One region of the Allobosea sp. 2RAB26 genome, then DNA from elsewhere that is predicted to be linked to it. Evidence: riboswitches for the same ligand, from Rfam matches in the RefSeq annotation. Region 1 holds a riboswitch; each other region holds the start of a gene.
The links. Region 1 has a riboswitch for cobalamin ahead of AB4118_RS21260 (ribonucleoside-diphosphate reductase subunit alpha). Riboswitches for the same ligand answer to the same signal wherever they lie in the genome.

Region 1 (9,918 bases):
GGCAGGGCCGGGCATCCATCGCGAAGGCGAGCGTGGATGCCGCCGCTGCCTCACTGGCAGGCTTCGCAGGTCGGATCGTCGATCGAGCAGGCGTTCGGCACGGCCATGCCATTGTCGAGCGGGATGTCGACGAGGATCGGCTTGGACGCGACGGGGACCGTTGCCGACACCGCGTTGAGCTTGCCGTCAGTGCCCTTCAGCGTCGACTTCTCGACATGGGTCGCCGAGAGCGCGCGCAGGTAATAGGTCGTCTTCAGGCCGAGCCGCCAGGCGAGGCGATAGGCCTCGTCGAGCTTCCTGCCGGAAGGCTGCGCCATGTAGAGATTGAGCGACTGGCCCTGGTCGATCCATTTCTGACGGCGTGCGGCGGCGCGGATCAGCCAGCTTGTCTCGATCTCGAAGGAGGTTGCGTAGAGCGCCTTGAGATCGTCGGGGACGCGGTCGATCTGACTGACCTTTCCGTCGTAGTATTTCAGGTCCGAGACCATGACCTCGTCCCAGAGATCGCGCGCCTTGAGATCGCGGACGAGGTCGGCATTCACGACCGTGAAGTCGCCCGACATGTTCGCCTTGACGTAGAGCTGGCTATAGGACGGCTCGATCGACTGCGAGACACCGACGATGTTGGAGATCGTTGCGGTAGGGGCGATCGCCATGCAGTTCGAGTTGCGCATGCCGGTGGTCTTCACCCGCTCGCGCAGGCTGTCCCAGTCCAGCGTCGTCGAACGATCGAGCTCGACATCGCCGTCGCGGGCCTCCGAGAGGATGTCGAGCGAGTCGATCGGCAGGATGCCCTTCGACCAGAGCGAGCCTTCGAAGCTCGGGTAGCGACCGCGCTCGGCGGCAAGATCGACCGAGGCCGAGATCGCAAACCAGCTGATCGCCTCCATCGAGGTGTCGGCGAAGGCTACGGCACCCTCGGACGCCGCGGGCAGGCGCAAGGTCTGCAGCGCATCCTGGAAGCCCATGATGCCGAGGCCGACCGGGCGGTGGCGCAGGTTCGAGCGGCGTGCCTCGGGGATCGTGTAGAAATTGATGTCGATGACGTTGTCGAGCATCCGCATCGCGGTCGCGACCGTCTTGCCGAGCCTGGCCCGGTCGAGCCCGCCCGCCGTCACATGGGCTGCCAGGTTGATCGAGCCCAGATTGCAGACGGCGACCTCGTCGGCCGAGGTGTTCAGCGTGATCTCGGTGCACAGGTTCGAGGAATGCACCACGCCGGCATGCTGCTGCGGCGAGCGCAGGTTGCAGGCATCCTTGAAGGTCATCCAGGGATGGCCGGTTTCGAACAGCATGGTCAGCATCTTGCGCCAGAGATCGAGCGCGTTGAGGCGCTTGAACACCTTGATCTCGCCGCGCTCGGCCTTGGCTTCACAGGCCTCATAGGCCGCCTTGAACGGCTTGCCGTAGAGATCGTGAAGGTCGGGCGTCTCGTCGGGCGAGAACAGCGTCCACTGGCCTCCGGCGGCGACGCGCTGCATGAACAGGTCGGGGATCCAGTTCGCCGTGTTCATGTCATGGGTACGGCGGCGGTCGTCGCCGGTGTTCTTGCGCAGATCGAGGAACTCCTCGATGTCGACATGCCAGGTTTCGAGATAGGCGCAGACCGCGCCCTTGCGCTTGCCACCCTGGTTGACGGCGATCGCGGTGTCGTTGGCGACCTTCAGGAACGGCACGATGCCCTGGCTCTCGCCATTGGTGCCCTTGATATGAGCGCTAAGGCCACGCACAGGCGTCCAGTCATTGCCCAGCCCGCCGGAATATTTGGCCAGCAGGGCGTTGTCCTTCACCGCTTTGAAGATGCCGTCGAGATCGTCCGGCACCGTGGTCAGGAAGCAGGAGGAGAGCTGCGGCCTGAGGGTTCCTGCGTTGAACAGGGTCGGCGTCGAGGCCATGAAGTCGAAGGAGGAGAGCAGGTCGTAGAAGGCGATCGCCCGGGCCTCGCGGTCGATCTCGCGGATCGCCAAACCCATCGCGACACGCATGAAGAAGGCCTGCGGCAGCTCGAAGCGATTGCCTCGGACATGCAGGAAATAGCGGTCATAGAGCGTCTGGAAGCCGAGATAATCGAACTGGAGGTCGCGCTCCGGCTTGAGCGCAGCCGCAAGGCGGGCGAGATCGAAGCGTCCAAGCTCGGGATCGAGCAGCTCGTTGGCGATGCCGGTCTTCACATAGGCGTGGAGATAGTCGCCGTAACGTACTGACATTTCTGCCTGAGTCGCCTGTTCCGGACGACCGGAGACGAAGCTCAGCGCCTCGCGGCGGAGCTTGTCGAGCAGGAGGCGAGCCGAGACCTTGGAATAGTTCGGCTCGGTCTCGACCAGGGTGCGCGCAGCCAGGATCGGCGCCTGCGCCAGCTCATCCTGACTGATGCCGTCATAGAGGTTGCGCTGCGCTTCGCTCAGCACGGCTTCAGCCGAGACGCCGTCGAGCCCGGCGCAGGCTTCGCGAATGACCGTGGCGAGGCGAGCCCCATCGAGCGGCACGAGCGCGCCGTCGGCTGCCTTCATGCGCAGCACCGGCGCGGAGGCGACCACAGGCTTCGCTTCCGCCTTGGCGCGGGCCCGTTCCTGGGCTCGTTCCTCGCGGTAGAGCACATAGGCGCGGGCGACCTTGTGGTGTTCGCTGCGCATCAGCGCGAGTTCGACCTGATCCTGCACATCCTCGATATGGAAGGTACGGCCGGCATCGGCGCGCCGCGTCAGCCCGGCGACGATCTGCTGGGTCAACTCCGCGACGATGTCGTGGATTCGGCGCGAGGCAGCGGCGCTGCTGCCCTCGACCGCCAGAAAGGCCTTGGTCAGAGCGACGCTGATCTTGGAGGCGTCGAACGGGGTGACGCTGCCGTTGCGGCGGATCACCTGGTAGCCCGGTTCCGCGGTCGATCGCGCATCGCTGCCTTGCGATGCGATCGGGCTGAACGTCTCAGGGCGGATGGTATCGGTCGCGAGGGACATCGGCTTTCAAACCCCAATCTGTAGGGGGCAAAGGCCAGGCGGAGTCGCAACGGAGAATGTCGCAGCGACGAGCGCCCGCAGACATGACCAAGCGATCCACCGGGACACCCCGCCCGAGGACGATTCTGCTGTCGCGGCAGGTCTCCTGGCTCGCGGGTCATCGCTCTTGTCCCGTCTTCCCAAGGCCTGGCGGCCTCAGTGACTGATAGTCTGGACAAGTACTCGCCGCTGACAGTTGCGGGGGCAGCGCCGGTTTCGCACCGGCTTCCCTCTTAGCTCTCGATCTTGCGACTCGAGAGACCGTGACCACCATATCTAGTGGCTATCGCGACAATTCTGTCAACAGCTTGCCACGGCCTATTCGTTGGCCTGTGAAGAGCGGGGAGTGGTCGAACTATGCGGCGATCGGCCTCGAGGGCGTCATGGCGCAGCTGCTCGCGCTGTCGCCCCACGTGCTATGGCTGCCGAACGGTGGGCCATCTGAGCCCCGACATGGAGGCCGAATGCGCAAGATCCTGATCATCGGAATTGGTGCCGGCAATCCCGACTATGTCACGGTCCAGGCGATCAACGCCCTCAACCAGGCCGACGTCTTCTTCATTCCCGACAAGGGGACAGACAAGGCCGAGCTCGGACGGCTGCGGAAGGACATCTGCGAGCGCTTCATCGAAGGATCGGATTATCGCCTGGTTCCGGTGCCGATCCCGGAGCGTGCCCCCGCCGGAACGAATTACCGTGGCAGCGTCGACGAGTGGCATGCGCGTATTGCCCATGACTACGAGGGCCTGTTCACGGAAGAACTCGGGGACGGTGAATGCGGAGCCTTCCTCGTCTGGGGTGATCCGACGCTCTATGACAGCACGCTGCGGATCGTCGAGCATATTCGCGCCAGGGGCTTCGCTCTCGAATACGATGTGATCCCGGGCATCAGCAGCGTGCAGGCCCTTGCGGCGCGACACCGGGTCGCCCTCAACCGGATTGGCGAGCCCGTGCTGATCACCACGGGACGCAAACTCGCGGAAGGCTTTCCCAATAACCTCGATAGAGTGGTCGTCATGCTCGACGGGGACCAGGCCTTCAAGAGTGTCGCGGGTGAAGATCTCGATATCTATTGGGGCGCCTATCTCGGCACCAAGGACGAGATTCTGATCGCCGGAAAGCTCTCGGAGGTGATGGGCGATATCGAGCGCATCCGGCGCGAAGCGCGAGAGGAAAAGGGCTGGATCATGGATACCTATCTGCTTCGGAGACGCGACGAGGACTGAACGGCGCAATGCGCGCATGACGACAAAAGGGTCCTTATGTCTTCGATTGGCCCCCGTCGGGTGGATTGCTCCATCGTGTCACTGTCGCGGTTCGCCGGGTTGTTTGCCCGGAGCGAAGAAGGAGAGCCATTGCGCCGGACCACCCGATGGCCGATCTCAGCCGTCGAGAGCGCGGCGGATGGTATCGCGGCCGCGCTGGCTGCCGGATCAGCCCGAGTTGGTCCTGGCTCAGACGTCGACGAACCGCTTTCGCGGGGCTGGCGCCTTGCAATTCGCGAGGCCGCTTTGTAGGCGTTCAAGATAGCCAGAGATCGGCACTTCGCGGGGTCTTCGTCTTTGGAATCATTCTGAAATACGGCGCCTATGACCGCCGATCTGCGCTCTTTCCGCCTGGAATGGAAAGGTCGCCAATGCGGCGGACATGGACGGGATGCACTCTCGCGACAGGCTGATATCGGATTGGACGAGGCTGCTCGCGCTGCCTGTTCTGCTCTGCCTTGGCGCCTGCTCGGTCGGCCCCGACTACGTCGCGCCGACGCAGGATCTGCCCACCCAATGGAATGGCGCCGCTTCGGCTGCGCGGCCTCCCGCTCGGTCGGAGTGGTGGCGGCAATTCAAGGATCCTGTGCTGGATGGGCTCGTGACCGAAGCGGTTGCAGGCAATCTCGATGTCGCCCAGGCGAAGGCGCGGATTCGCGAAGCGCGAGCGAGCCGGGTCCAGGCGATCGCGCCGCTGTTTCCTCAGGTCAATGGTTCAGCATCGGCAACGCGTTCGCGTTACGCCACAAGCTCCGATTCAGGGGGCGGCAACGGCATGAGCAACAGCTTCCGCGCGGGCTTCGACACCTCCTGGGAGCTCGACATCTTCGGCGGGCGCGACCGCGCCGTCGAAGCCGCGACCTATGGCGTCGATGCCGCCGACGATGATCTCGACGGAGTACTGCTGACGCTCATTGGGGATGTCGCTTCGGCTGTCATCGAGGCGCGCGGCTACCAGGCGCGCATTGTGCTTGCCAAGCGGACGGTCGAAACCCAGCGGGCGACCGAGGCACTGACGCGGGTCCGCTTCCAGGCCGGCGATGTCTCGGCGGTCGATACGGCGAGGGCGGTGGCGCAGGTCGCGAGCACCGAGGCGCAGATTCCGGCCCTTGAAACCGCGCTGTCGCAGACCCAGCACCGTATCGCGGTGCTGGTTGGCCGCCCGCCATCCGCCATGGGCTCGCGCTTGACCGGCGCTGCGAAGGTGCCGGCGACGCCCGCGCCACCGCAAGCCGGCGTCCCGGCGGACGTGCTGCGCAACCGGCCGGATGTCCGGCGGGCCGAGCGCAGTCTCGCCCAGGCAACGGCACGGATCGGCCAGGCCGAGGCGGTTCGCTACCCTTCCGTGAGCCTGACCGGCAATATCTCGACCTCGGCGCTGAAGCTCGGCGACCTCGCGAAGAACAGCGCGATCGGCTGGTCGATCGGCCCATCGCTGAGCGTGCCGATCTTCAATGGGGGCGAACTCGCGGCCGCGGTCGATGTGGCGCGCGCCCGGCGCGACCAGTCGGATGCGGCGCTTCGGCTCGCTGTGCTGAGCGCCCTGCAGGATGTCGAGGACGCACTGGTTGGATTGCGGCAGGAGCGACTGCGGCTGGCCAGCCTGTCGACGGCGGCTGCGGCTTCCGGTCAGGCGGCGCAGCTGTCCCAGGCGCTCTACCAGTCGGGCGGCGCCAGCTTCCTCGACGTGCTCGATGCGCAGCGCTCGCAGTATAGCTCCGAGGATTCGCGGATTCAGAGCCAGATCGCGCTGGCGACCCGGTTCATCGCCCTCAACAAGGCGCTTGGCGGTGGCTGGCTCCGGCCAGTCGACGTGTCCCGCCCGCGCGTCGAGGATCCGCCGCAGGGGCCCCGCCTGCGTGCTGTCTCCCTGGAGGTCCCAAGCCCATGACGTCGCGCCGTGCCTTGATGCTGCTGCTTGTCCTGGGCATGCTGGGGGCGGGTGGCTATGCCCTGCGCTCGCAGCAGGCGCCGCAGCCGGCCGCGATTCAACTGCCGACGGTCGCCGCCACGATGGGCGATGTCGAAGAGGTCGTGCTGGCCAGCGGCGCGCTGGAGCCGATCCGGCAGGTGAGCGTCGGCGCGCAGGTCTCCGGCCGGCTGATCTCGCTCAAGGTGGCCCTGGGCCAGAACGTGAGCGAGGGCGACCTGATCGCCGAGATCGATGGCGTCACCCAGCAGAATGAACTGCGCTCGGCCGAGGCCGAGCTCGCCGTGCTGCAGGCGCAGCGCGAGGAGCGCCTCGCCAGCCTCGCCTATGCCGAATCCGTGCTTGCCCGTCAGAAGCAGATGCTCGGCCAGAACGCGGTCTCCCGCGACAATTACGAATCGGCCGAGATGACGGTGCGCACGACCCGCGCCCAGATTGCGGCGCTCGACGCCCAGATCATTTCCGGCGGCGTCAAGGTCGAGACCGCCCGCGCCAAGCTCGGCTATACCCGCATCACAGCTCCGGCGGCGGGCACCGCACTGGCCATCGTGACGCAGGAAGGCCAGACGGTGAACGCGGCGCAATCCGCGCCGACCATCATCGTGCTTGGCGACGTGTCGACCATGACGGTCAAGGCCAAGATCTCGGAAGCAGACGTGCTCAGGGTCAAGGCCGGCCAAGAGGCCCTGTTCAGCGTTCTCGGCGCGCCCGATCGGCGCTTCCCTGGCAGGATCGCCTTTGTCGAACCGGCGCCTGATACGCTGAAGACGCAGAATACGAGCAGCGCCTCGGCCTCTTCGGGCACGAACGCCTCCTCGACCTCCTCGGCGATCTACTACAACGCGCTGTTCGAGGTGCCCAACTCCGACGGAAGGCTGCTGACCTCGATGACGGTCCAGGTAACGGTGGTCGTCGGGCGGGTGCAGGGCGTCGTCACCGTGCCGTCCACGGCGATCAGGCGCCGGGGCGGAGAGCCCTGGCTCGATGTCGTCGGTGACGATGGCAAGCCCGCGCCGCGCAAAGTCACGGTTGGGCTCGACAACAAGATCGTCGCGGAAATCTCTTCCGGGCTGAAAGCGGGCGAGCGTGTCGTCATCGCACACACGGGCTCCCCCGCAGCGGCCCGCCGCATGCGTGGCCCGCTCGGGTTCTGACCGCATGGGCGTGCCGCTGATCAGGCTGAGCGGGGTCCGGCGCGATTTCGGCGCAGGCGAAGCGGCGATTGCGGCGCTCGACGGGGCCGAGTTGACCATCGAGGCCGGCGAGATGGTTGCGATCGTCGGACCGTCGGGCTCGGGCAAATCCACCCTGATGAACATCATCGGCTGCCTCGACCGGCCGACCGGCGGTGTCTACGAGATCGACGGCCGCCCGACGCGCGATCTCGGGCCGGACGAATTGGCACGGCTGCGGCGCGAGTATTTCGGCTTCGTCTTCCAGCGCTATCATCTGCTGTCGGAACTGACCGCACTCGCCAATGTCGAGGTGCCGGCGATCTACGCAGGGGTTGCCGCCGAGCCGCGGCGCAATCGGGCAGCCGCCTTGCTCGACCGGCTCGGCCTCGGTACCCGCAAGACCCATCGCCCGGCCGAGATGTCGGGCGGCCAGCAGCAGCGGGTTTCGATCGCGCGGGCCCTGATGAACGGGGCCCGCGTCATCCTTGCCGACGAGCCGACCGGCGCACTCGACCGCAAGAGCGGCGAGGAGATGCTGACCCTGCTCGAGGAACTCGGCCGCGAGGGCCACACGATCATTCTTGTCACTCATGACATGAACGTCGCGGCCCGAGCCGACCGCATCATCGAGCTTAGCGACGGCCGGATCATCTCCGATCGGAGGACCCGCCCGGCGCTCGTTTCCACGGCGAACCCGGTGCTGGACGTGCCGCGGGGGGGCTCGTGGCGGGCCGCGTTCGGCCGGCTGCGCGAGGCCTTCGGCATGGCCATCCTGTCGATGCGCGCCCATAAGCTGCGCTCCGCGCTGACCATGCTCGGCATCGTCATCGGCATCGCCTCTGTCGTCAGCGTGGTGGCGCTGGGGGAGGGCTCGCGCCAGCAGGTTCTCGCCAATATCGCCGGGCTCGGCACCAACACGCTCGAGATCTATCCCGGAGCCACCATCGGCGACCGCCGCTCGGGCCAGATCAAGACCCTGACGGTCGCCGATGCCCATATCCTCGCGAGCCAGCCCTATGCCGAAGGCGTCACACCGACCGTGTCGACGAATGCCACGCTGCGTTTCGGCTCCGCCGAGGCATCGGGATTGGTCATGGGCGTCGGCGAGCAGTATTTCGCGGTCACGGGCGGCGTCTTGGCCCAGGGCCGGCTCTTCGACGCGGTCGACGTCCGACGCCTCTCGCAGGATGTGGTTATCGACGAGAACACGGTCAGTGCCCTGTTCGCGCGGACCGGCCAGGACCCGATCGGCAGCGTCATCCTGATCGGCTCCGTCCCTGCCCGCGTGATCGGAGTGATGCGGCCCCAGCAGAGCGGCTTCGGCGCCAGCCTGAACCCTCAGGTCTACCTGCCCTACACCACCGTCCAGGGCCGTTTCCTCGGGGATCTCTCGCTGCGCAGCATCATCCTGCGCGTCAATGACGACACACCGATGGAGTCGGCGCAGAGCGCCGTCACCGAGCTGTTGACGCATCGCCACCGCGCCGAGGATTTCTTTATCCGGAACAATGACGCAATCCGTCAGGCGATCACCAGCAACAACGCGACCTTCGCGCTGCTGATCGCCTCGATCGCCGTGATCTCCCTGCTCGTCGGCGGCATCGGCGTGATGAATATCATGCTGGTCTCGGTGATCGAGCGCACCGGCGAGATCGGCCTGCGCATGGCCGTGGGCGCGCGCCGCGGCGACATCCTCCAGCAGTTCCTGATCGAGGCCTCTCTGGTCTGCTTCATCGGGGGCGTGCTCGGTATCGCTCTGGCGCTCTCCATCGGCTGGGGATTCGCGCTCTCCGGCTCGCCGGTTCGCTTCATCTACTCGGCCGAGGCCTTCGCCGCAGCGATTGCCTGCTCGACGCTGATCGGTGTCGGCTTCGGCTTCCTGCCGGCGCGCAATGCCGCGGGCCTGGACCCGGTCGAGGCCCTGGCCCGAGGCGCCTGAGGCTCTTACTGGAAGCCTGCGGCCTGCAACGCGAACAGCTCGGCGTAGCGCCCGTGCAGCGCGATGAGCTCCTCATGGCTGCCGCTTTCGAGGATGGCGCCGTTCTCCAGCACGAGGATGCGGTCGGCCATCCGGACGGTGGCGAAGCGATGCGAGATCAGCAATGCGGTCTTCGCCTCGCTCAGATTGCGGAAGCGTTCGAAGATCTCCGCTTCGGCGCGGGCATCCAGCGCAGCGGTCGGCTCATCGAGAACCAGGATGGTTGCGTCGCGAAAATAGGCTCTGGCAATCGCGATCTTCTGCCATTCGCCCCCGGAGAGATCGAGCCCCCGCGCAAAGACGCGGCCCAGCATCTGCTCGTAGCCCTCCGGCAGCGTCTCGATCAGCGGATGGGCGAGGCTCTTCTGCGCGGCGTCGATGACCCGCGGCCGATCGCTGAGGCAGCCGACGCGCCCAATGCCGATATTCTCTGCGGCGGTCATGTGATAGCGCACGAAATCCTGGAAAATGGCGCCGATCTGGTGCTGCAGGTCGGCGATGTCGATATCGCGGATGTCGATGCCGTCAACGAGGATGCGGCCCTCGTCCGGCTCGTAGAGTCTGGTCAGCAGTT
Region 2 (9,918 bases), on a different contig from region 1:
GTCCGGAGCGCATCAGTTTGGGCAGGACATGGGTATGCGGCCCCTCGGGACTCCTGCCGTCTGCCGGGGGGATTGGCTGGTAGACTTCGCAACGGCCGAAGCGCGTGATGAAGACGCGATGCGGCCCGGCTGCGACGATGGCGGCCATGGCGGTGTTGCCGGCCTCGAATAGCGGGCGACCGCATTCGACGCGCAAGGCCTCGATCAGCACGGGAGTGTTGGTTCGGATGCAGATATCGACTTGCAGGGTATCGAGGCCCATGTCGAAGAGAATGCCCTCACGATCCTGCTCGCGCAGGGCGTCGCCATCGGGACCGATCTCGGTCAGGACGGTGCGCCGGTTCATTGCGCAGGCTGCGTCGGGCAGACAGAGCGCGATGCGGTGGTTCCAGCCCTGGCCGGTCGCGGATTCCGATGCAAAGGGCGTGACATCCGTCAGATCGCCGAAGCCGATGCCGCCGCGTGCAGTCGTCGCCGCAAGGACGTGAGTCTTATCAGTGAACTGAACGGGTTCGTTCGAATCGCGCATGAACTCCGCAATGGCGCCAAAGGTGCCGAGATTCCATTGCGAGGCTGGATCGGCGAGATGGGCGCGCAGGAGCGCACGGATGTCGTCACGGGCTGTCATGTCGAGATTGTTCCGATGTGAGGCGCCGCCAGGGCAACAGATAGGGCATGCCTGCTTCCAGGCCGCGGGCCGCCGCAATGCCGAAGACGTCAGCAAGATTGGCGTCGCTGAGGACGGTTTCGGGCGACCCGTCGGCAATGAGCCTGCCGCGGTCGAGCAGGATCAGGCGATCGCAGAAGCGCGCCGCCAGTGTCAGGTCATGCAGAATGACCGCCACCCCGGTTCCGCCGGCGGCGGTCCGGCGCAGAAGCTCCATGACCTCGAGTTGATGCAGCGGGTCGAGCGCCGCCAGAGGTTCGTCGGCAAGCAGGATCGACGCCTCGACGGCTAGCGCGCGCGCCAGCAGCACGCGCATGCGTTCCCCGCCCGAGAGGGTCTCGACTGTCCTGTCGGCAAAGGCGGTAGCGTCGGCTGCTGCCATGGCCCGCATGATCGCGGCGCGATCCGCCTCGTTCTCTCCGGCAAAGGGCTGGCGATGCGGCAACCGCCCAAGCCCGACGAGCGCTGCCGCGCGCATCGACCAGTGCACCGCGCCGCCCTGCGCAAGGAAGGCGATGCGCCGCGCCAACTCCTTGCGCCCGAGCGTCCGAACGGTCACCCCGTCATAGTGCACCTCGCCGGAATCAGGTGTGACGAGGTCGGCGAGCACACGCAGCAAGGTCGTCTTGCCGGCGCCGTTGGGGCCGATCAGCCCGACCATTTCACCTGCCGAAAGCGCGATATCGATGTCGCGCAGGATCGGCTTCCCGCCGAGCGTGAGCGAAATTCCCGAGGCTTCGATCTTCATCAGACCTCCCGCCGCAGGCGATGGATCAGGTGGAACAGGAAGGGGGCTCCGATCAGCGCCGTCACCACACCGAGCTTCAGCTCGGGACGGATCGGGGTGAGGCGCAGCGCGGTATCGGCGAGGAGTGTCAGGATCGCTCCACCGAAGCCGCTGACGAGCAGCAGCCGGCCCGGTCGGTTCCCGACCAGCGGGCGCAGCAGATGCGGCACGACAAGACCAACGAAACCAATCGCACCGGTGACTGCGACCGCACTGCCGACGGCGAGTGCAGCTCCGCCGATCAGCCGGGCACGCAGCCAGGCCAGGTCGAAGCCAAGGCTCTTTGCGGTGTCCTCGCCCAGGGTGAGTGCGTCGAGGGCAGGCGCGGTCGACAGCAGCAACAGCCAGCCGAGGATCATCGGCGGCAGCACGAGCCAGACATGGAGCAGGCTGCGGTCCGCGAGCGAGCCCATCAGCCAGAAGACAATTTCCAACGCTGCGTAAGGATTTGGCGCGAGGTTGAGCGCAAGCGCCGTCATCGCACCCGCGAAGCTGTTGATCGCGACACCGGCGAGGATCAGCGTCATCGTTCCGGCGCCGCGCCCCAGGAAGGCATAGAGCAGAAGCGTCGCCATTGCGGCGCCGGCCATGCCGCCCAAGGGGAGGGCGAGCGCCATCGTCGCCGACAAGCCGCTGTAGAAGACCACGACCGCGCCGAAGGCGGCGGCGCTTGAAATTCCGAGGATTCCGGGTTCGGCAAGCGGATTGCGCAGCAGGCCCTGCATGGCGGCGCCGGCAAGCCCGAGACTGAAACCGACGAGCGCGCCCAGCAGCGCGCGCGGCAAGCGCAGCTCGACAAGGACGAGCGCCGGCAGGGTCTTCCGTCCGGCGAGGGCGTCGGCGAGGGCCGCCTTGATGTCGAGTGGGGCATAACCCACCGCCATGGAAACGAGCATCATGGCCAGCATCAACAGGGCCAGCATGACAATGAGCCGCCCCAGCTTTGGCGCCCTGTCCCGTATCCTGCCCTGAACCGCGATTGTCATGAGCGCGATCCTTGCTTGCGGGAAGCGGCCAGCAGCTCAATGGCATCGAGCACGGCCGGTCCGGCGCAGGTCCAGAGTTTCGAGGGGAGGGCGACAAGCCTGAGCCGCGCGCCGAGCTTCGCCAGCAGCGGATGGCCGAGGATCTCGTGGGCGAGCGAGGGAGGGCCGTCCGGCGTGGTGTTGAGGATCAGCATGTCGGCCTGGCCGAGCGCGACCGTCTCCAGTGCGATCTGGCCATAGCTGTCGATGCCGAGCTCGGCGGCGAGATTGGTCAGACCGGCGCGGGTCAGGATTTCGTCTACGAGGGAGCCGCGCCCGACCGTGAAACCGTTCGGCCGCAGGACGAGCGCCCTGGGATGGCCGGCGATCGGGTTTGCGGTGAGTGCCTCGAGGCGTTGGTCTATCGCGGCGATCAGGGCCTTGCCCCGTTCCTCCTCGCCGAGCAAGGCCGCCATCTCGGCGATCTGCGTGCGCATTTCGGCGAGACTGCGCGGCACGCCGAACTCGCGGACGGGTACGCCCGCCTTCTTCAGCAGCGCGACGGTGCTGCGCGTCGTGTAGGCGCCAGCGATGATCAGGTCCGGCTTGTAGCTCAGCACCTCTTCCACAAGGCCGTGATTGGCCGGGATGGTCCTGGCAACCTCGGACATGTTGGCGTTGCGCGGGTCCTGGGAGAGCCAGGTGACCGAGGCGATGCGGTCGCGCTCGGCGAGCCGCAGCACCAGTTCGTCGGTGCACATGTTCAGCGAGACGATGCGGGAAGGCCTTGCCGGCGTTTCGGCGGCAATCGGGCCGCCGAACCCGAGCAAGAGGCCAAGCGCCAGCGCAGGGCCGGTGATCGCGTGGGTTGCCCGGCGCTTCACAGGGTTACCTTCAGCCCGCCATAGGCACCGAGACCCGGCACCAGGAAGCCGACGGGGTTCTCGTAGCGCTTGTCCAGCAGGTTATCGATGCGGCCGAAGACACTGAGCGTATCGGTTGCCTTGTACTCGGCGGCGAGATTGACGATGGCAGCTCGCGGCGCCCGCATGCGCGATATCGAGAAGTCTCGGTTTCCGTCGACGCGCTCACCCACATAGATCAGCGTCGCCGAAAGGGTGAGCTTGTCAACCGGCGTCCAGCTTGCCGTTACGCTGGCCTTGTGACGGGGACGGCGCAGCAGCTCCTGCCGGGCGATGTCGTCCTTGGCGATGGTGAAGGTGTAGTCCGCCCGCACCTTGAACTGGGGCGAGAGTTCGAGCGCGGCAAAGGCCTCGACGCCCTTGGTCGTGGCCTTGCCGATATTGGCATAGGAGTTCCGTGCTGCGTTGGTGACGATCAGGTTCTCGATGTCGTTGTGGAAATAAGTGGCGCCGAACCGGACCTTGTCTGCGAGCAAGGGCTGCTCGAAGCCGAGATCCCAGCCGCGGCTTTCCTCCGGCTTCAGGTCCGGATTGCCGAAGAAGTTGAAGGCCGGGCGAGAATCGCTGAAGCGCTCGCTCAGGGTCGGCGCCTTGAAACCTGTGCCGTAGCTCGCCTTCAGCTTGGTCTCGGTTCCCGGCACGATATAGGCCGGCGCGATGCGGTAGGTCGTGTGGCCGCCGAAGGTCTCGTCATCGTCGTAGCGGATGTTCGAGACCATGAAGAGCCTGTCGCTGAAATTCGACTGCAGTTCGGCAAAGGCGCCAGTATTGCCATTGGATGCCGTGAGGGCGCGGGTTTCCAGCCGCTCGCGCTCATATTGCAGGCCCATCACCAGGGTCTGGCCCTTCATCAGCTCCAGGTCGCCGCGCCAGTCGACCTTGGTGCGTTCGCCGAGATTCTCCGTCGGCAGGCCGAGGATACCAATGGCATTGGGAATGCGGTTGGAACGGTCCTGGTTGCTGTAGGACAGTCCGAAGCGATTGACGAAGCGCCCGCCGAGCGGATCCCAGACGACCTCTCCGCGCGTGAAGGCCTGCTTATAGTCCTGGCTGCTGCGGAAGCCGCTGGGCGTGCTGGGAAAACCGGAATCGCCGGTGAAGAGCAGGTAGCCGTCGGTGTAGCGGCCGACCCAGTTCAGCGACAGCGTATCGGACAGCGCGACGCCCAACCGGGCCGAATAGGTCCAGTTGTCGTAGGAGTTTGGATTGATGCGGCGCCCGGGTGGAACGAGACCGGCAGGTGTCACCGGGGTCGAATCCGATTTGAAATGGGCGATGCTGAGGGCGTAGTTGAAGCGGTCGTCGCCGCCGCTCAGACTGACCGCCTGGTTGAAGGTGCCGTATGAGCCGGCCTCGGCGCGGGCCGTCAGCTTTGGCGGACCGTCACCGCGCTTGGTCGTGATCGAGATGACACCGCCCAGTGCATTGGCGCCGTAGAGGCCGCTTTGCGGACCGCGCAGCACTTCGATGCGCTCGATGTCGTCGGTCAGCACCGAGCCGAAATCGAAGGAGCGGTTCGGCGTCGACGGGTCGTTGGCCTCGATGCCGTCGATCAGGACCTTGACGTGGTTGGAGTTGGTGCCGCGCATGAAGACCGAGGTCTGCCCGCCCGGGCCGCCGATCTGCACGATATTGAGGCCGGGAACGGCGGCCAGGGCCTGCGGCAGGGTTCGGCGCTGCTCGCGCTGGATATCGCCGGCGGTGATGACGGTCACGGAATTGGCGATCTCGCGGGCTGGCGTGGGCCGCGTCGTCGCGCTGACGACGATCTCGTCGAGGGAAATCGCTTCCGGAGCGGACTGGGCCGAGCTCCGGCCGGCGGGCAGGGAGCTGGCAGAGACGAGAAGCGGCAGGACTATGAGCAGCCGGCCGCGCCGGGCGGTCGGGGAAAGGCGGATCACTGGTGAAACCTCGGGCGTTGACGTCAGTGGCACGTCACCGCGAACGCGAGGCCCCGCCCGCTGCCCTTGGCCAGCGTGCAGTTCAACAAGCGATCGAAACACCCCGTCCGAACGTGTTCGCGTGTGACCACGGCTGACGGCAGGTCTCCTGGCTCGCGGGTCGGTGCCTTGACGCCGCCTTCCCAGGTCCGAGGGCCCAGTGGCGTGTGGCGAAAGGCTCGCCGCTTACAGTTGCGGGGGCAGCCACGGCATTGAATGGCGAACCATCCGCACCGCATTCCCTTTTGATCCCCTAAGGGAACCGTCGCCGGCGAGGTAAGGCCGGAACGGCAGCGGCGTCAATGATCGTTGAGGTTGGTGTCCCCAGGTGAGCGCAGGTCGTCATCCCTGAGGATGCGCCAGCTCGGCCCCTCGAGATCGCTGAACTGGCCGGTGCGCATGCACCAGAAGAAGGCTGCCAGCCCCAGCAGTCCGAGACCGAGCGCCAGCGGGAACAGGATCACCAGGATGTTCATGCGCTTGCTCCCGTATTCTGGCCGGGCAGGCCGCGCCCGGCGCGCAGGGCGTTCAGCGTGACCACCAGCGACGAGCCCGACATCGCGACGGCAGCAACCAGCGGCGTCGCGAACCCCGCGACGGCAATCGGCACCGCGACGGCATTGTACAACACCGCGAACCAGAGGTTTTCCAGCATGAGGTTGCGGGCGCTGCGGGCGATGCGCAGGCTGTCGGCGACCGGCATCAGGCTGTCGCCGATGAAGACGATGTCGGCCGATGCCTGCGCCAGGTCGGTCGCGCTGATCGGAGAGATCGAGACATGGGCCTTGGCAAGGGCCGGGGCGTCGTTCAACCCATCCCCGATCATCAGCACCTTGCGCCCCTTGGCGCTGAGCCGGTCGAGGGCCTTGAGCTTCTCGTCGGGGCGCAGGCCGGATTCGGCCTCCGTGATGCCGAGGGCCAACGCGACAGGCGCAACAGCTTCGCTCCGGTCGCCGGAGAGGATACGGATCTCGAGGCCAAGCTCGCGCAACGCGGCAATGCAGTCGCGCGCCTCCGGCCGTATCTGCTGGTCAACCGCGAAGACGGCGCATTCATTGCCATGGCGCCACGCGATCAGGGAGGCAGCCGGATGGCGGGCGGCGACGATTGCGGCTTCGGCCCCGACCCCGCAATAGCCGACACTGCCGAGGCGGGTTTCGATCCCGCCGACGATCGCGCTCAAGCCTGCGCCATGATTTTCGCTGACATCGCTCGCAGGTGCGGGATTGCCGGCGGCACGGGCGATGGCGCGGGCGAGAGGGTGGCGGCTCGCGGCAGCCAATCGGCCGGCGGCCTGCAAGGTTGCGGCATCGATCTCGTCGCCATTGACCAGATCGGGGTCAGGCAAGGTGAGTGTGCCGGTCTTGTCGAAGACTGCGACATCAGCCTCGGCGAGGCGTTCCAGCGCATCACCCTGTTTCAACATGACCTTGCGCTTGAACAGGGCTGAGGCGGCAACGACCTGCACGGCTGGAATCGCGAGCCCGAGCGCGCAGGGGCAGGTGATGATCAAAACGGTGATGGCGATGATCAGGGCTTCGGGCCAGGGCAGACCGAAGGCGATCCAGCCCAAGAGAGTCGCGAGCGCAGTGGCGTGGACAAGAGGGGCGTAGAGCCTGGCCGCCCGGTCGGAGAGCTTGACATAGCGCGACCGGCTTTCGACCGCGCGCGCCATCAGCGCATCGATCTCATCGAGCAGCGTGCCGCTGGCGGCAGCCGCGACCTTTACCGTCAAGGCTCCGGAGAGGTTGAGGGTACCGGCATAGACCTGTGCGCCGGGCGCGACGGCGTGCGGCAGGGTTTCGCCCGTGACCAGACTCTGGTCGATTTCGGAATGGCCGGTCTCGATGACGCCATCGACGCTGATGCGCTCGCCGGGCTGGATCAGGACACGGTCGCCCGTGGCGATCGCCGCGATCGGCATCACCACCGCCTCGCCATTCGGCATCAGCCGGGTCGCTGTTTCCGCCTTCAGCGCGGCGAGATTGCCGGCGAGGTCGCGCGTGCGGCGGCGCATCAGCTGGTCGAGATAGCGCCCGATCAGCAGGAAGAAGATCAGCATCACCGCGCCGTCGAAATAAGCATGCTCGGCGTGGTTCCAGGTCACCACCACCGACATGCCGAGCGCGAGCACGATGCCAAGCGTGATCGGCACGTCCATGTTGACGGCGCCGGCGCGCAGTGCCCGGAGAGCGCTCTCGAAGAAGGGGCGGCCGGCATAGGCGGCGGTCGGCAAGGCAATCAGGGCCGAGAGCCAGTGAAAGAAGTCGCGCGTGACCGGATTGATGTCACTGCTATTGCCCGACCAGACCGAGACGGAGAGCAGCATGATATTCATCGAGGCGAAGCCGGCGACGCCGAGATAGCGCAACAGCCGCCTTTCCTCGCTTGTGTCGTCATCCCGCCCGGAGGCCGGCAGGAAGGGGTATGCCTTGAAGCCGAGCCGGGAGAGGCGCTCGATCACGGCCTCGGGGCGCAGCGCGCCTTCCGTCCACTCGACCGTGACGCGCGTCAGCGCGAGATTGACGCGGGCGCTGAGGATACCGGCCTCGCGGGCGAGGCCGTTCTCTATCGCGTGCATGCAGCCGGCGCAGCGGATGTTCTCCACCGCGAGTTCCATGCCCGCGACCCCACTCTCACGATGGCGGACGAAGACCGAGAGATCCTGCTGCGCGGCCATGCGGTCAGTCCTTCAGCATGATGCGGCTGCGTGAGGAGAAGACCGCTTCGCCACCGTTCGTTGCCTCGACCACCAGGGTCCAGGCGCCGGCATGCAGGCCAGGCACCTTGGCGCTGTACTGGCCCGGCGCTGTTTCGGTCAGCGTCACGTCGCGGTCCTGCTGCCGCGTCGCCGGGTGCTGCAGCTTCGCCTCGACCGCGAGTCCGGTCACTGCTGCGCCCGTCTTGTCCTTCAGTGCGAGCGAAACAACCGCATCGGCGCCGGCGCGCGCGACCTCGCTCTGGGCCAGCCAGCCGCGCGCGGCCTGCGCCTGCATGCGCGCGATCTCGCTGTTGAAGCGCTGGCTGGTCTCATAGGCGCTCTTCACATCGGCGCCGGGCATGGTCCGGATGGCCGAGACCATCATCACGCCATTGACGCCCGCGACGACGATGAAGAATCCTATCATGCAGAAGAGCACGGCGCGCCCGCTCAGTTCGAAGGGGCGACGCCGGTCTGGCGCCGGCGGGGCTGGAAAATCGATCGGCATGATGAAGCCTCCGCAACAGGTCATGATGCGTTCTCTAGGGAGCGATGAAATGATCCCCGGCGGTCACGACCTCGCCGGCGAACAGATCGGACGCGGTGAAGGTGATCGGCTGGGATTTGTCGAGAGGAATGCCGGCCGGCACCGTGACCAGCGCGCGGATTTCGCGCGAGGAATCGGGATCGACCGTGATGATCGGGCGAAGATCGGCCGTCGCCTGAGTTCCGACGGTCTCGACCCGGATGCCGGGTACGCCGGCGACGGTGAGCGCAAAGGGGCGGGAGTCCGGTCGCTTGTTCAGCAGGCGCACGGTGTAGGCATTACGGATCGAACCGTCGCTGAGCGTGACGAAGAGCGGAGTGCGTTCGTGCAGCACCGAGATGCCCGCGGTGCTGCGGGTCGCGAGCTGGTAGATCATCGCTCCGCCGACGAGCCCGATCAGCGCGGCGTAGATCAGCGTGCGCGCGCGGATCAGGCGATAAACCGGCTTCTGGCCGGCGATCCGCCGCTTGACGTTGTCGTCGGTGTCATAGGCGATCAATCCCAGCGGGCGGTTGATCTTGAGCATGACCGTATCGCAGGCATCGATGCACAAGCCGCACTGGATGCAGTCCATCTGCGAGCCGTCGCGGATGTCTATGCCCGTCGGGCAGACTGCGACGCACTGGAAGCAGTCGATGCAATCGCCGGCCGGCTGATTGTCGGCACGCAGGCGGGTGGCCTGCTTGACCGAGACACGCGGGTCGCCGCGGTCGTAGCGATAGGTGACGTTGAGGGCGTCGTCGTCGGTCAGCGCCGCCTGGATGCGCGGCCACGGGCACATGAAGTTGCAGACCTGCTCGCGCATGATCCCGGCGAGCGCATAGGTTGTGAAGGTCAGGATGCCGATCCAGACATAGGCAGAGAGCGGCGCGGTGAAGGTCGCGAGCTCCCGCACCAGGGTCGGCGCATCCGCGAAATAGAGCACCCAGGCGCCGCCGGTCCACCAGGCGATCACGAGCCAGACCAGGTGCTTGCCGGTCTTCCTTGCAAGCTTGTCGGCCGTCCAGGGACCCTCGTCGCGTTTCATCCGTTCGCGCCGGTCGCCCTCGAAAGCGCGTTCGACGGCGAGGAAGAGGTCGGTCCAGACCGTTTGCGGGCAAAGATAGCCACACCAGACCCGGCCGGCGACAGCGTTCATCAGGAACAGGATGAAGGCGGCCAGGATCAGCAGGCCGGTGAAGTAGTAGACCTCCTGTGGCCAGATCTCGATGAAGAAGAAGTAGAAGCGATTATTGGCGATGTCGGCGAGGACTGCCTGGTTCGGCAGGTTGGGGCCGCGGTCCCAACGCAGGAAGGGCAGGAGGTAGTAGAGGCCGAGGCAGAGGATGAGGATGATCCACTTGGCGCGCCGGAACGGGCCCGACACACTCTGCGGATAAACCTTCTTC
Region 3 (9,918 bases), on a different contig from region 1:
CCAGGAAAGCCAGCCCCCGCCAGGGCGAAAAGCGGATTTCGCTGACGCCATGCGCGCCGGCGGCCTCGCATAGCCGCGATAATGTCCGAGAGTCCGAGCGGCCGAACGGCAGCCCCGCGATCAGGGCAAGATGGGAGGCGCGCAACGCGAAGAGCCCGACCCGCCTCGGCGCGGAGCGAGCCACCGGCGCACCGGTCGGCGCTATCGAGCAGGCCTCGGTCAGCGCGCTAATCTGGTCGTGGTCGAGATCACGCAGGCGATGGATCCTGTCAGGCTCGGCCCGCCGGTATGCCGCAAAGCCCTGCAACAGCCCTGCCGTCACGGCGCCTGCATCACCGGATGCGACCGGGCCAAACCAGCCGCCTTGCGGCAGGCCGATCACGACGGAACCCTGGTCAATCGCAACCACGCGCAGATCGCCGGCAAAGCCATCGAGTGCGAGCTCGCCGCCGCCATCGACGATGACGCTGGTCTTGGGCGGCAACCCTGAGATGGCGCGCCCCTGACGTTCCAGGGATGCGGCCAGAATGGCGGCATCGATCAGGTCGCTCGGATCCTGCCCGGCGAGCGGTGAGGTGAGCACCAGGCGCTGCGGCCCGGGCCCGCCGGCTTCGTCGACGAGCCGCTCCGCGAGCAAGGCCTCGACAAGGGCGGGATGGGCCTCCTGCCGCACACCCCTGATCTGGAGATTGCCGCGGCTGGAAATCTCGACGAGGCCATTGCCCGTCTCTTCGGCTAGATCCGCCACGCGTCGCAATTGTGCGGGCTGCATCTGCCCGCCCGGCGGGTGCAGCCGCACGAGCCAGCCGTCCCCGGTTTCCATCGGCCGGAGCGTGCTCGGGCACCAGCCGCGCCGGAGCGCTTCTTGCGTCGGTGCGGTCATTCCGCAGCGTCCTTGCTGGCGAGGAAGGCGGCCACGGAATTGCGCCGGCTCTGCCAGAGGCCGCGCCGCTCGGCTTCCGTCAGCCGCGCGCGGATCGAGGCGGCCGCGGGCGCATTGGCCTGTTCCAGCGCGCTCCAGATGGCCGGATCCGCGCAATAGGCCTGGAATACGGCGTCGAATAGTCCGTCCGAGACCGCGTCGGTGCTGGCCGCATAGACGAAGAGTGTGTCGACGGTCTCGGCAAGTTCGGCCGCACCGCGCCAGCCATGGGCAAGCTGGCCCGCAATCCAGCGCGGGTGGCAGAGCCGGCCATGGACGATGCGCGCAATGTCCTCGGCCAGGGTCCGCGTTTTCGGCGCTTCCGGGTTGGAGCTGTCGAGACTGTAGAGTGCGGCCTCGCTGCCGAGCGCCTGCGCTGCCGCGGCAAAACCGCCGATCACATCGGCCGCGCTGGTCGCTTCGAGAATGTCGCGCCCCGCCGTGTCGCTGACGTGAACGAAGGCGCTTGCCGAGGCGACGCGACGCGCGAAGCCGGGATCGGCGCTGGCGAGACCCTCCGTACCACCGAAGGCATGATCGCTGGCTGCGAGATAGGCGGCGCCAAGCTCGCCGCGGCTCTCCCATTGCCCGTCGAGCGCACGGTCGGCCATGGCGGCACCGAAGCGGCCGGGTGCCGGGCCGAAGATGCGTGCGGCGTCTTCGCCGCGCCGGCGTGCTGCAGCAGGCTCGTTCCATTCATCGGCTTCGTCCAGCACTGTTACGGCGCGCGCAGCGGCGTCGAGCAGCGCGATCTGACCCGGGAATGTGTCGCGAAAGGCGCCGGAGATACGGATGGTGACGTCGATGCGCGGCTGATCGAGCTTGGCCTGCGGAATGACGGAAAATCCGGTCACTCGCGTCGAGGCGTGATCCCAGAGCGGCGCGACGCCCATCAGGGCAAGCGCATGTGCGATGTCCTCGCCGCCGGAGCGCAGTGTGGGCGAGGCCCAGAGATCCATTACGATCCGGCGTGGATAATCGCCGTGGTCCTGGAGATGGCGTGCGATCAGCGACGCGGCGGCGCGCATGCCGAGGCGCGCGGCGGCCCGGGTCGGGATCGCGCGCGGATCGAGCGTCGAGAGGTTGCGGCCGGTCGGCAGCACATCGCTTTGCCCGCGATGCGGCGAGCCGGCAGGGCCGGGCGGAACGAACCGCCCAGCCAGAGCGCGCAGCAGGTTGTCGCGCTCGTTGCGGGATGACGCGGGATCATGCGCAGCCCGCCCGAAGACATGCAGCCCATCCCGGAAGGGCAGTTCGGCGATGTCGCAGAGATGCGCGTCGAGCTGGCTCAGTGCGCTCGCCATGTCGAGATCGGGCGTGACACCGCAGGCTTCCGCCAGCCCGCTTGCTTCGGCTCGCCCGCGGATTTCACGGGCGACGATCTCGGCGCGGCGCGGATCGAGGACCTGCGCTTGCGAAAACTCCTCGACGAGATCACGCAGCAGCGCCACTTCGCCGGCTGCATCCGCCTGCACCAGTTCGGGTGGGAGATGGCCGAGCGTCACGGCCGAAAGCCGGCGCTTGGCAGGGGCCGCCTCACCGGGGTCATCGACGACATAGGGGTAGATCACCGGCAGGCCGCCAACCGCAAGCCGCGGCCAGCAGCTCGCTGAAAGAGCCACCGCCTTGCCGGGCAGCCACTCGGTTGTGCCATGCGTACCGAGATGGATCAGTGCGTCGGCATCGGCAATCCGCCGGAGGCCGAGATAGAAGGCGAGATAGGCATGGCCCGGCGGCGCATCGGGATCGTGATAGCGCAGCTTTCGGTCGGGCGTTGTGTCGCGAGCGGGCTGCAGGGCGATGGTGAGACGGCCATTGCGGATCACACGGAAACGGAAGGCCGAGCCATCGCAGGCACGATCCGCCTCGGGTTCGCCATGGGCCGAGATGAGTGCCGCGCCTGCCGCGCCGGGAATGGCGCCGAGCCAGGCGCGATAATCGGCGAGCGGGACTGCAAACTCTGCTGGCCCTTCAGTCAGCGCCTGCATCATACGCGTGTCGTCACTATGAGCCAGCTGACCGTCCCGGCTCTCCCTTGGCTCGTCCGGGAAGATACTCTGCGCGGAGGGGCCGACATCGTATCCGGTCTGCGCCAGCAGTTCGCAAATGGCCCCGACGCTGGCTGGGGTATCGAGCCCGACTGCGAAGCCGGCCCGTCCTCCGCGCGCCGGGTAGTCGGACATGACCAGGGCGAGGTTGCGCTCGGCAGCCGGCTTGCCGGCCAGCGCGATCCAGCCTGAGGCGAGATCGGCAAGGGCGGCGACACCATCGCGATCAGGAACCAACCGGCGGCTCGTCAGGCCGGTCCGGCCGTCCGTCATCTCGGCCTTGAAGGCGACGGGCAGCGCCCCCAACCGTCCGTCGAATTCCGGCAGCGCCACCTGCATGGCGAGGTCGGCCCCGGAAAGCCCGCGCGGTGAGGCCTCCCAGGCGTCGCGCGGGCTGCCGACCGGCACGGCCTGCAGGATCGGGCAATCGGCGGTGTCCAGCACGAAATCGGCGCTGTTGCGGGCCGAGAACGCGGTGGTGGTGATGATGGCGGCGGGCTTGCGCGCGGCGATCAGGGCCGCAAGCTCGCCGGTGACCGCCGGGTCCTTCAAGCTCGTAAGGGCCAGGATCAACGGGGCATGGCCGCGCGCACCCAGCGCCTCTGCGATCGCCTCCGCCATGGCGGTGTCTCCGGCGGCGACGCTGGAGCGATAGACCAGGATCGGGACCAGCGCGTTCGCGACGGGGCGCTGTGAGAGCGCCTCACGCCATGCGAGCGGAGCACCGCCCGCACCAAGGGCGAAGAGCGCGGGCAAGGGGGTGGGCGCGAGGTCCGAAGCATCGCCTTCGCGGCGAAGGAACGCATCCACCCGTCCAAGCAGCCGGCGCATATTCTCCGCACCGCCGCCGGCGCGGAAATAGGCGAGAAGCTCCGCGGCGAAACGCAGTTCGACGGTGCCGTACTCGGCCAGCCGCTCATCAGGCCGGTCGTCGCCGGGCAGCACGACGAGCGGTATCCCGCCCCGTCGGCAGATTTCCGCCAGCTGCTCAATGCCGTAACGCCAGTAGTCCAGCCCGCCGAGACAGCGGATCAGCACGAAGCGCGAATGCGCCACCGTCTTCTCGACGAGAAAATCGACGGAGAGCGGGTGTTTCAGCCGGCGTAGCGAGGCGAGCCTGACAGCGAGCTCGCTTGCGCCGGCCGCGGCCGTCAGCGCCGAAAGGTCGCTGTCGGCGAAGGAGAGCACCAGCACATCCCCCGGCGGCAGGGCGAGATCGACGGCGTCTTCGCCGTCGTCAAGCCTGATCTCGCTTGAGGGGAGGAGGTGCATGGTTCAGCCCGCGAGGGCGGCCTCCACGGACTTGCGATCAAAGCCCTTCAGGCCAATCACCACGAGGCGACCATCCTTGGCTTCGCCGGCCGCCCAGGCGCGGTCGTAATGATGGCTGACCCGACGCCCGACACCCTGGACGACGAGCCGCATCGGCTTACCGGGAATCGCCGAAAAACCCTTCAGGCGCAGCACGCCCTCGGCCTCCGCGGCCCTGGCAACGCGGGCCGCCAGCTCCTCGGGCGAGGTCGCCGCGGCGAGAGCGAAATCGAGGCTTTCGAAATCGTCGTGGTCGTGGTCCTCTGCGCTCTCATGGTGCGAGGGGCGTCCAGCTAGATCGGCCTCGGCAGCCGCGTTGAGGCCGATAATCAGGGCGGGCTCGACCTTGCCATGGGCCGTCTCGACGATCTTGATCGCCTTCGGCAGATGCGCGGCGATCTCGGCCTTGACGCGTTCGCGGCCGGCCGCATCGACGAGGTCGCTCTTGTTGAGCAGGATCAGGTCGGCGCAGAGGATCTGGTCCTCGAACACTTCTTCGAGCGGGTTGTCGTGCCCGACCGCGGCATCCTGCGCCGCCTGCGCAGCGAGAGCGTCGGGATCATCCGCGAACTGGCCATCCGCCACGGCCGGACCATCGACCACGGCGATGACACCATCGACCGTGACACGTGACCGAATGGCCGGCCAATTGAACGCGTTGACCAGCGGCTTCGGCAGGGCAAGCCCCGAGGTCTCGATCAGGATGTGTTCCGGCGGGTTCGGCCGGTCGAGCAGCTTTTCCAGCGCCGGCACGAAGTCGTCGGCGACGGTGCAGCAGATGCAGCCATTCGGCAGCTCGACGATGTCCTCCGCGGTGCAGCCGGAAATGCCGCAGCCGGCGATGAAGGAACCGTCGAAGCCGAGATCGCCGAACTCATTGACCAGCACGGCGATGCGCTTGCCCCCTGCATTCTCCAGCAGGTGCCGCACCAGTGTGGTCTTTCCGGCCCCGAGGAAGCCGGTGATGATCGTGCAGGGGATCTTGCCCAGCGAGCGGGCTTGGGGAGCGTTCATGATCTCATCCTTGTTGGCGCGCCGGGAGAGGCGGTACGCGCGCGACCACGCCCTTGCGGAACGAAGCGGGTCTTTCTTTCCAGGGAACGATACCGTTTGCGCTGGCTGCAAAGCTTGCAGCTGCGTCAACGATTTCGGCGATATGGGTGTCTGCGTCGAGATCGCCGATCAGATAGGTCCATTTGCCGTCGGCCGCCAAGGCGACGGTGCAGGGGCGATTGCAGACCGCGAGGCAGTCGACGGGTTCGACCGGAAGCGTCCCGCCGTCGCGCGCGATGCGTTCGCGCAGCGCCTCGGCAAAACCCAGTCCGGGCTGGTCGTAACCCTCCGGCAGGTCCGCCCGCGCGCGCCGGCAGGCGACGCAGACGAAAATGGTGACATCGCCTTCGGGCATAGGCCGGTTCCTTGGCTTCCGGCGCGATCCCGGGGGATCGCGCTCAGCGTCAGGCCTTGGCCGGGGCTGCGGCACGGCGCGTCGCCCAGGGCCAGAGCACGCCGACGGCAAAGCCGGTGGCGAGCCAGAGGGCAGCCTGGAGCGCGAGCGAGAGCGCGGCGAAATGCGCTGCGATTTCGGCAGGGACCTTGCTCTCCGGGGCGGCGGGATGTGGTGCGCCGATCAGATGCGGGACGAGCATGGCAAGCACGGCAAGTGCCCGCAGCCAGCTCGCCTCCGCCCGCAGGAAGACCCAGAGGCCGCCGGCGGTGACGAGCGCGGTGGCGATCCACCAGGTCTGGCGGTGGAGCAGTTCGGCTGACGCGCTGCCGGGCAATTCCGGTGCGAGCCCGGTCGCCGGCACGAGGCCGAAGGCCAGGAAGCCGCAAGCCGCCCAGATCAGTGCGGTCCGCTCAGTGATGGCATCGCCCGCTGCGATCATGCCGCCGAGCAGCAGGGCGGCAAAGCCGATCGCGGTCGCAATGGTGACGATGGTGGTGAAGGCCGTACGCTGCAAGCCGTCCTGTGGCTTCCACTCGGCGTGGTCGGCTGCGTCGGCGCCGCCATGGGCAAGGACGATCCTGGCATCGCCGGTGAAGCTGGCGTGCTGAAGCTCGACTGCGCGCAGTGCCGTCTCAAAGGTTTCCGCCTTGAGGATCAGCGGCGTGGTGGTGACATGCTGGAGTGCTGCTACCAGGAGCCCAGCAAGAAGCCCGGCCAGAAGACTGACCGTGAGAACACGATTGACCATGTTGCCTTTCCCTCAGTGGCAGGGAAAGGCGAGGGTGTGGCGCGTGTCGTGGGCTGCGTTGTGAACGCTGGTCGAATGGGCGAAGCCGACGGTGAAGATCAGGGCTGCGCCGAGTGCCAGGGCAGCTGCGACAGCCTTGACGCGCTCGGAAGCGCTGGCCTGGGTGGTGATCGAAGCCGTATTCGTCGTCATCTCGGTCTCCTTGGCCACCCCGCCGGCAGCCCGCTGGATTGCATCACTCGCTGACGGCAGGTCTCCTGGCTCGCGGGTCCGGATCTCTCGCCGCCTTCCCGGGACAATCCCAGTGGCCGATGGCGCGAAACTCGCCGCTTACAGTTGCGGGGGCAGCCGCGGTATCGCACCGCGTTCCCTTTTCACCTCCTTGCAGAGGCACCGTCGGCGATGATCATTAGCCATCTGCACGGTGCTGTGCAATGCAGCGATCGTGATTGCGAGCGCAGTGAAGCGATGTGATCTCTTGTCGCCTGTCCCGGCTTGCTTCGCTTCGCTCGCCAGGTCCGTTCCTTAGGCTGATCTTCCCTGGGCTGAGAGTTTGGCAGTGGCAGCGATCCTTTCCCCTCTCACCCTCGTTCTGGGCGGCGCCCGCTCCGGCAAGAGCCGCCATGCCGAGGCCCTGATCGAGATGGTGCCAGCGCCCTGGACCTATCTCGCCACGGCCCAGGCCTATGACGATGAGATGCGCGCCCGGATTGCCGAGCACCGCGCCCGCCGGTCGAAGGAGTGGATGACCATCGATGCTCCGCTGGACCTGGCGCAGGCGATCCGCGCGGTTCCCGCGGGGCAACCTGTCCTGGTGGACTGCCTGACGCTCTGGCTGACCAACGTGATACTGGCAGAGCAGGATGTGGCGGCTGCAAGCCGGGAACTGGTCGAGGCCTGCGTCGCGGCACGAGGCCCGGTGGTCCTGGTTTCCAACGAGGTTGGGCTCGGTATCGTGCCTGAGAATGCGCTCGCCCGGCGGTTCCGCGACGAGGCGGGGCGGCTGCACCAGATGCTTGCGGCGCGGGCCGACCGGGTGATCTTCATGGTCGCCGGTCTGCCGATGCAGGTGAAATGAGCAGGAGGTTCCGATGACGATCGATGCTGACGAGGCCGCCCGCCACAAGGCCAAGATGGAAAAGCGCAAGGCAGTGCAGGATGCCGAGGTTGCCGCCAAGACGATCGAAAAGGGACTCCTGATCGTCAATACGGGGCCAGGCAAGGGCAAGTCGACCGCCGCCTTCGGATTGATCCTGCGGGCTCTCGGCCATGACTGGCGCGTCGGGGTGGTGCAGTTCATCAAGGGCGCCTGGGCGACAGGGGAACGCAAGGCGCTCGACGCCTTCGGTGATCGCATCGTCTGGCACACGATGGGCGAAGGCTTCACCTGGGAAACGCAGGACAAGGCCCGCGACATCGCTGCCGCCGGGCGCGCCTTCGCCAAGGCCAAGGCGTTGATGGACGATCCGGAGATACGCCTGCTCGTGCTCGACGAACTCAATATCGCGCTGCGCTACGACTATCTGCCGCTGGCGGAGGTGGTCGAGACATTGGCGAGCCGGCGCCCTGATCTGCACATCGTCGTCACCGGCCGCAATGCCAAGCCCGAGTTGATCGCCGTCGCAGACCTCGTCACCGAGATGACGCTGGTCAAGCATCACTTCGCGGCGGGCGTGAAGGCACAGGCCGGGATCGAGTTCTGAGGCTGAGCCATCGACCCGAAACGTGAGTTGCGGCTTTCGGGAAAGTCGAAGCAAACACAGAAGGTGAGATCGTCGTTCCAGATGCGATGCCCGGTCCGATGAACTAGAGGGCGAGCGCGGTAGCGGCCCCCGCAACGGCGAGCCCCCACAGCAGCAGACATGCCCTCCGATAGAGAGCGAGCGCCCGCCGGATATCCGCCGCTTCCGCTTCGGCCCGGCCGTCCCCCATCCAGCCGTCGTCGACCCTGACCTCGCCATAGACGCGCGGGCCCGCCAGACGGAGGCCTAGCGCACCTGCCATCGCGGCTTCCGGCCAACCGGCATTGGGCGAACGATGATGGCGGGCATCGCGTCGGACAGCTCGCCACGCATTGGCGGGGTCTGACGTTTTGTCGAGTGCGGCGGCTGCGGTCAGCAGCAGCGCGGTGAGGCGAGAGGCGGGAAGGTTGACGAGGTCGTCGAGACGCGCCGCCGCCCAGCCGAAGGCGAGGTGGCGCGGTGTCTTGTGGCCGATCATCGAATCGGCGGTATTGATCGCCTTGTAGAGCGCGCCGCCCGGCAGGCCGCCGACGCCGAGCCAGAAAGCCGGAGCGACGATCCCGTCCGAGAAATTCTCGGCAAGGCTTTCGATTGCGGCGCGGGAAACTCCGGCTTCGTCGAGGGTTTCGGGGTTGCGGCCGACAATCATCGAAACGGCCATGCGTCCGCCTTTGAGCCCGTCCCGCTCCAGTCCTTCGGCGACCCGTGCGACATGCTCGTGCAGGCTGCGCTGTGCGATGAGGCTGGAGGCGACGAGCGCGAGGGGCAGCCAGCCAAGCGGGCCGAGGCCGCGGCAGAGCAGGGTGAGCCCCCATGAGATGGCAAATGTGGCGGCAAGCAGCAGCGCGAGGGCGAGGCCGCCGGCCGCCTTGCGCACGATGAAGGGGGCGCTCTCGCGATTGAGCATCCGGTCGAGCCGGGAGATCAGCGCACCGATCCAGGTGACGGGATGGCCGATCAGCGCATACAAGCCCTGGGGGTAGCCGAATCCCGCCTCGTTGATCAGGGCGGCGGCGAGGAGCGGCAGGGAATCGGACAGGCTCATGCGGGGCGGGAATGGCTGAGGCGGCAGGCAAGGTCTGGCATGGCGGCGATCTGGCACAGGCGAAGGCGCTGTTCCCGGAGGCGCCCGAGCCATGGATCGATCTTTCGACCGGGATCAATCCCATCCCCTATCCGGTTCCTGAGCTGCCGTTAAGCCTCTGGCAGCGCCTGCCGGGAGTGCGGGACGAGGCGGCATTGCTCGCTGCGGCACGCGAGACGTACCGGGTGCCCGAGACGGCCGGCATCGTCGCGGCGCCCGGCACTCAGATCCTGATCGAACTGCTGCCGTGTCTTGCGAACACCGGGCCAGTCGCCGTGATCGGCCCGACCTATGCCGAACATGCGGTGGCCTGGCGCAAGGCAGGGATGGACGTGCGGGAGAGCGCAATGCCCGCGGAGGCGGGCGATGCGGGCGTGGTCGTGCTGGTCAACCCGAACAATCCCGATGGGCGGGTGATTGAGCGCGCGCAACTCACGGCGGTTGCGCGTGACCTGGCCGGACGAGGCGGGTTGCTCGTCATCGACGAGGCCTTCATCGATTTCATGCCCGAGGCGAGCCTGATCCCCGAGCTGCCCCCGGCGACGCTGATCCTGCGCTCCTTTGGCAAGACCTACGGGCTCGCCGGCTTGCGTCTGGGTTTCGCGATCGGCGA

Region 2: linked by a shared signal. The riboswitch ahead of AB4118_RS11355 (TonB-dependent receptor plug domain-containing protein) and the one ahead of AB4118_RS21260 (ribonucleoside-diphosphate reductase subunit alpha) in region 1 are both predicted to bind cobalamin.
Region 3: linked by a shared signal. The riboswitch ahead of AB4118_RS14315 (CbtB domain-containing protein) and the one ahead of AB4118_RS21260 (ribonucleoside-diphosphate reductase subunit alpha) in region 1 are both predicted to bind cobalamin.

The regions. Positions count from the first base shown of each region.
Region 1 is NZ_JBFRGS010000011.1:62,766-72,683, reverse strand. It holds gene AB4118_RS21260 (ribonucleoside-diphosphate reductase subunit alpha) at 51-2,957, opposite strand; cobalamin riboswitch at 3,076-3,277, opposite strand; gene cobF (precorrin-6A synthase (deacetylating)) at 3,461-4,222, shown strand; gene AB4118_RS21250 (efflux transporter outer membrane subunit) at 4,644-6,152, shown strand; gene AB4118_RS21245 (efflux RND transporter periplasmic adaptor subunit) at 6,149-7,345, shown strand; gene AB4118_RS21240 (MacB family efflux pump subunit) at 7,350-9,305, shown strand; gene AB4118_RS21235 (ABC transporter ATP-binding protein) at 9,311-9,918, opposite strand, start outside.
Region 2 is NZ_JBFRGS010000005.1:199,329-209,246, forward strand. It holds gene AB4118_RS11335 (DUF6925 family protein) at 1-628, opposite strand, end outside; gene AB4118_RS11340 (ABC transporter ATP-binding protein) at 615-1,415, opposite strand; gene AB4118_RS11345 (FecCD family ABC transporter permease) at 1,415-2,440, opposite strand; gene AB4118_RS11350 (ABC transporter substrate-binding protein) at 2,437-3,303, opposite strand; gene AB4118_RS11355 (TonB-dependent receptor plug domain-containing protein) at 3,300-5,243, opposite strand; cobalamin riboswitch at 5,365-5,564, opposite strand; gene ccoS (cbb3-type cytochrome oxidase assembly protein CcoS) at 5,582-5,758, opposite strand; gene AB4118_RS11365 (heavy metal translocating P-type ATPase) at 5,755-7,962, opposite strand; gene AB4118_RS11370 (FixH family protein) at 7,967-8,491, opposite strand; gene ccoG (cytochrome c oxidase accessory protein CcoG) at 8,526-9,918, opposite strand, start outside.
Region 3 is NZ_JBFRGS010000006.1:378,814-388,731, reverse strand. It holds gene cobG (precorrin-3B synthase) at 1-883, opposite strand, end outside; gene cobN (cobaltochelatase subunit CobN) at 880-4,242, opposite strand; gene cobW (cobalamin biosynthesis protein CobW) at 4,246-5,295, opposite strand; gene AB4118_RS14325 (DUF1636 family protein) at 5,300-5,689, opposite strand; gene AB4118_RS14320 (CbtA family protein) at 5,739-6,479, opposite strand; gene AB4118_RS14315 (CbtB domain-containing protein) at 6,492-6,671, opposite strand; cobalamin riboswitch at 6,710-6,892, opposite strand; gene cobU (bifunctional adenosylcobinamide kinase/adenosylcobinamide-phosphate guanylyltransferase) at 7,033-7,557, shown strand; gene cobO (cob(I)yrinic acid a,c-diamide adenosyltransferase) at 7,571-8,182, shown strand; gene cbiB (adenosylcobinamide-phosphate synthase CbiB) at 8,286-9,266, opposite strand; gene cobD (threonine-phosphate decarboxylase CobD) at 9,278-9,918, shown strand, end outside.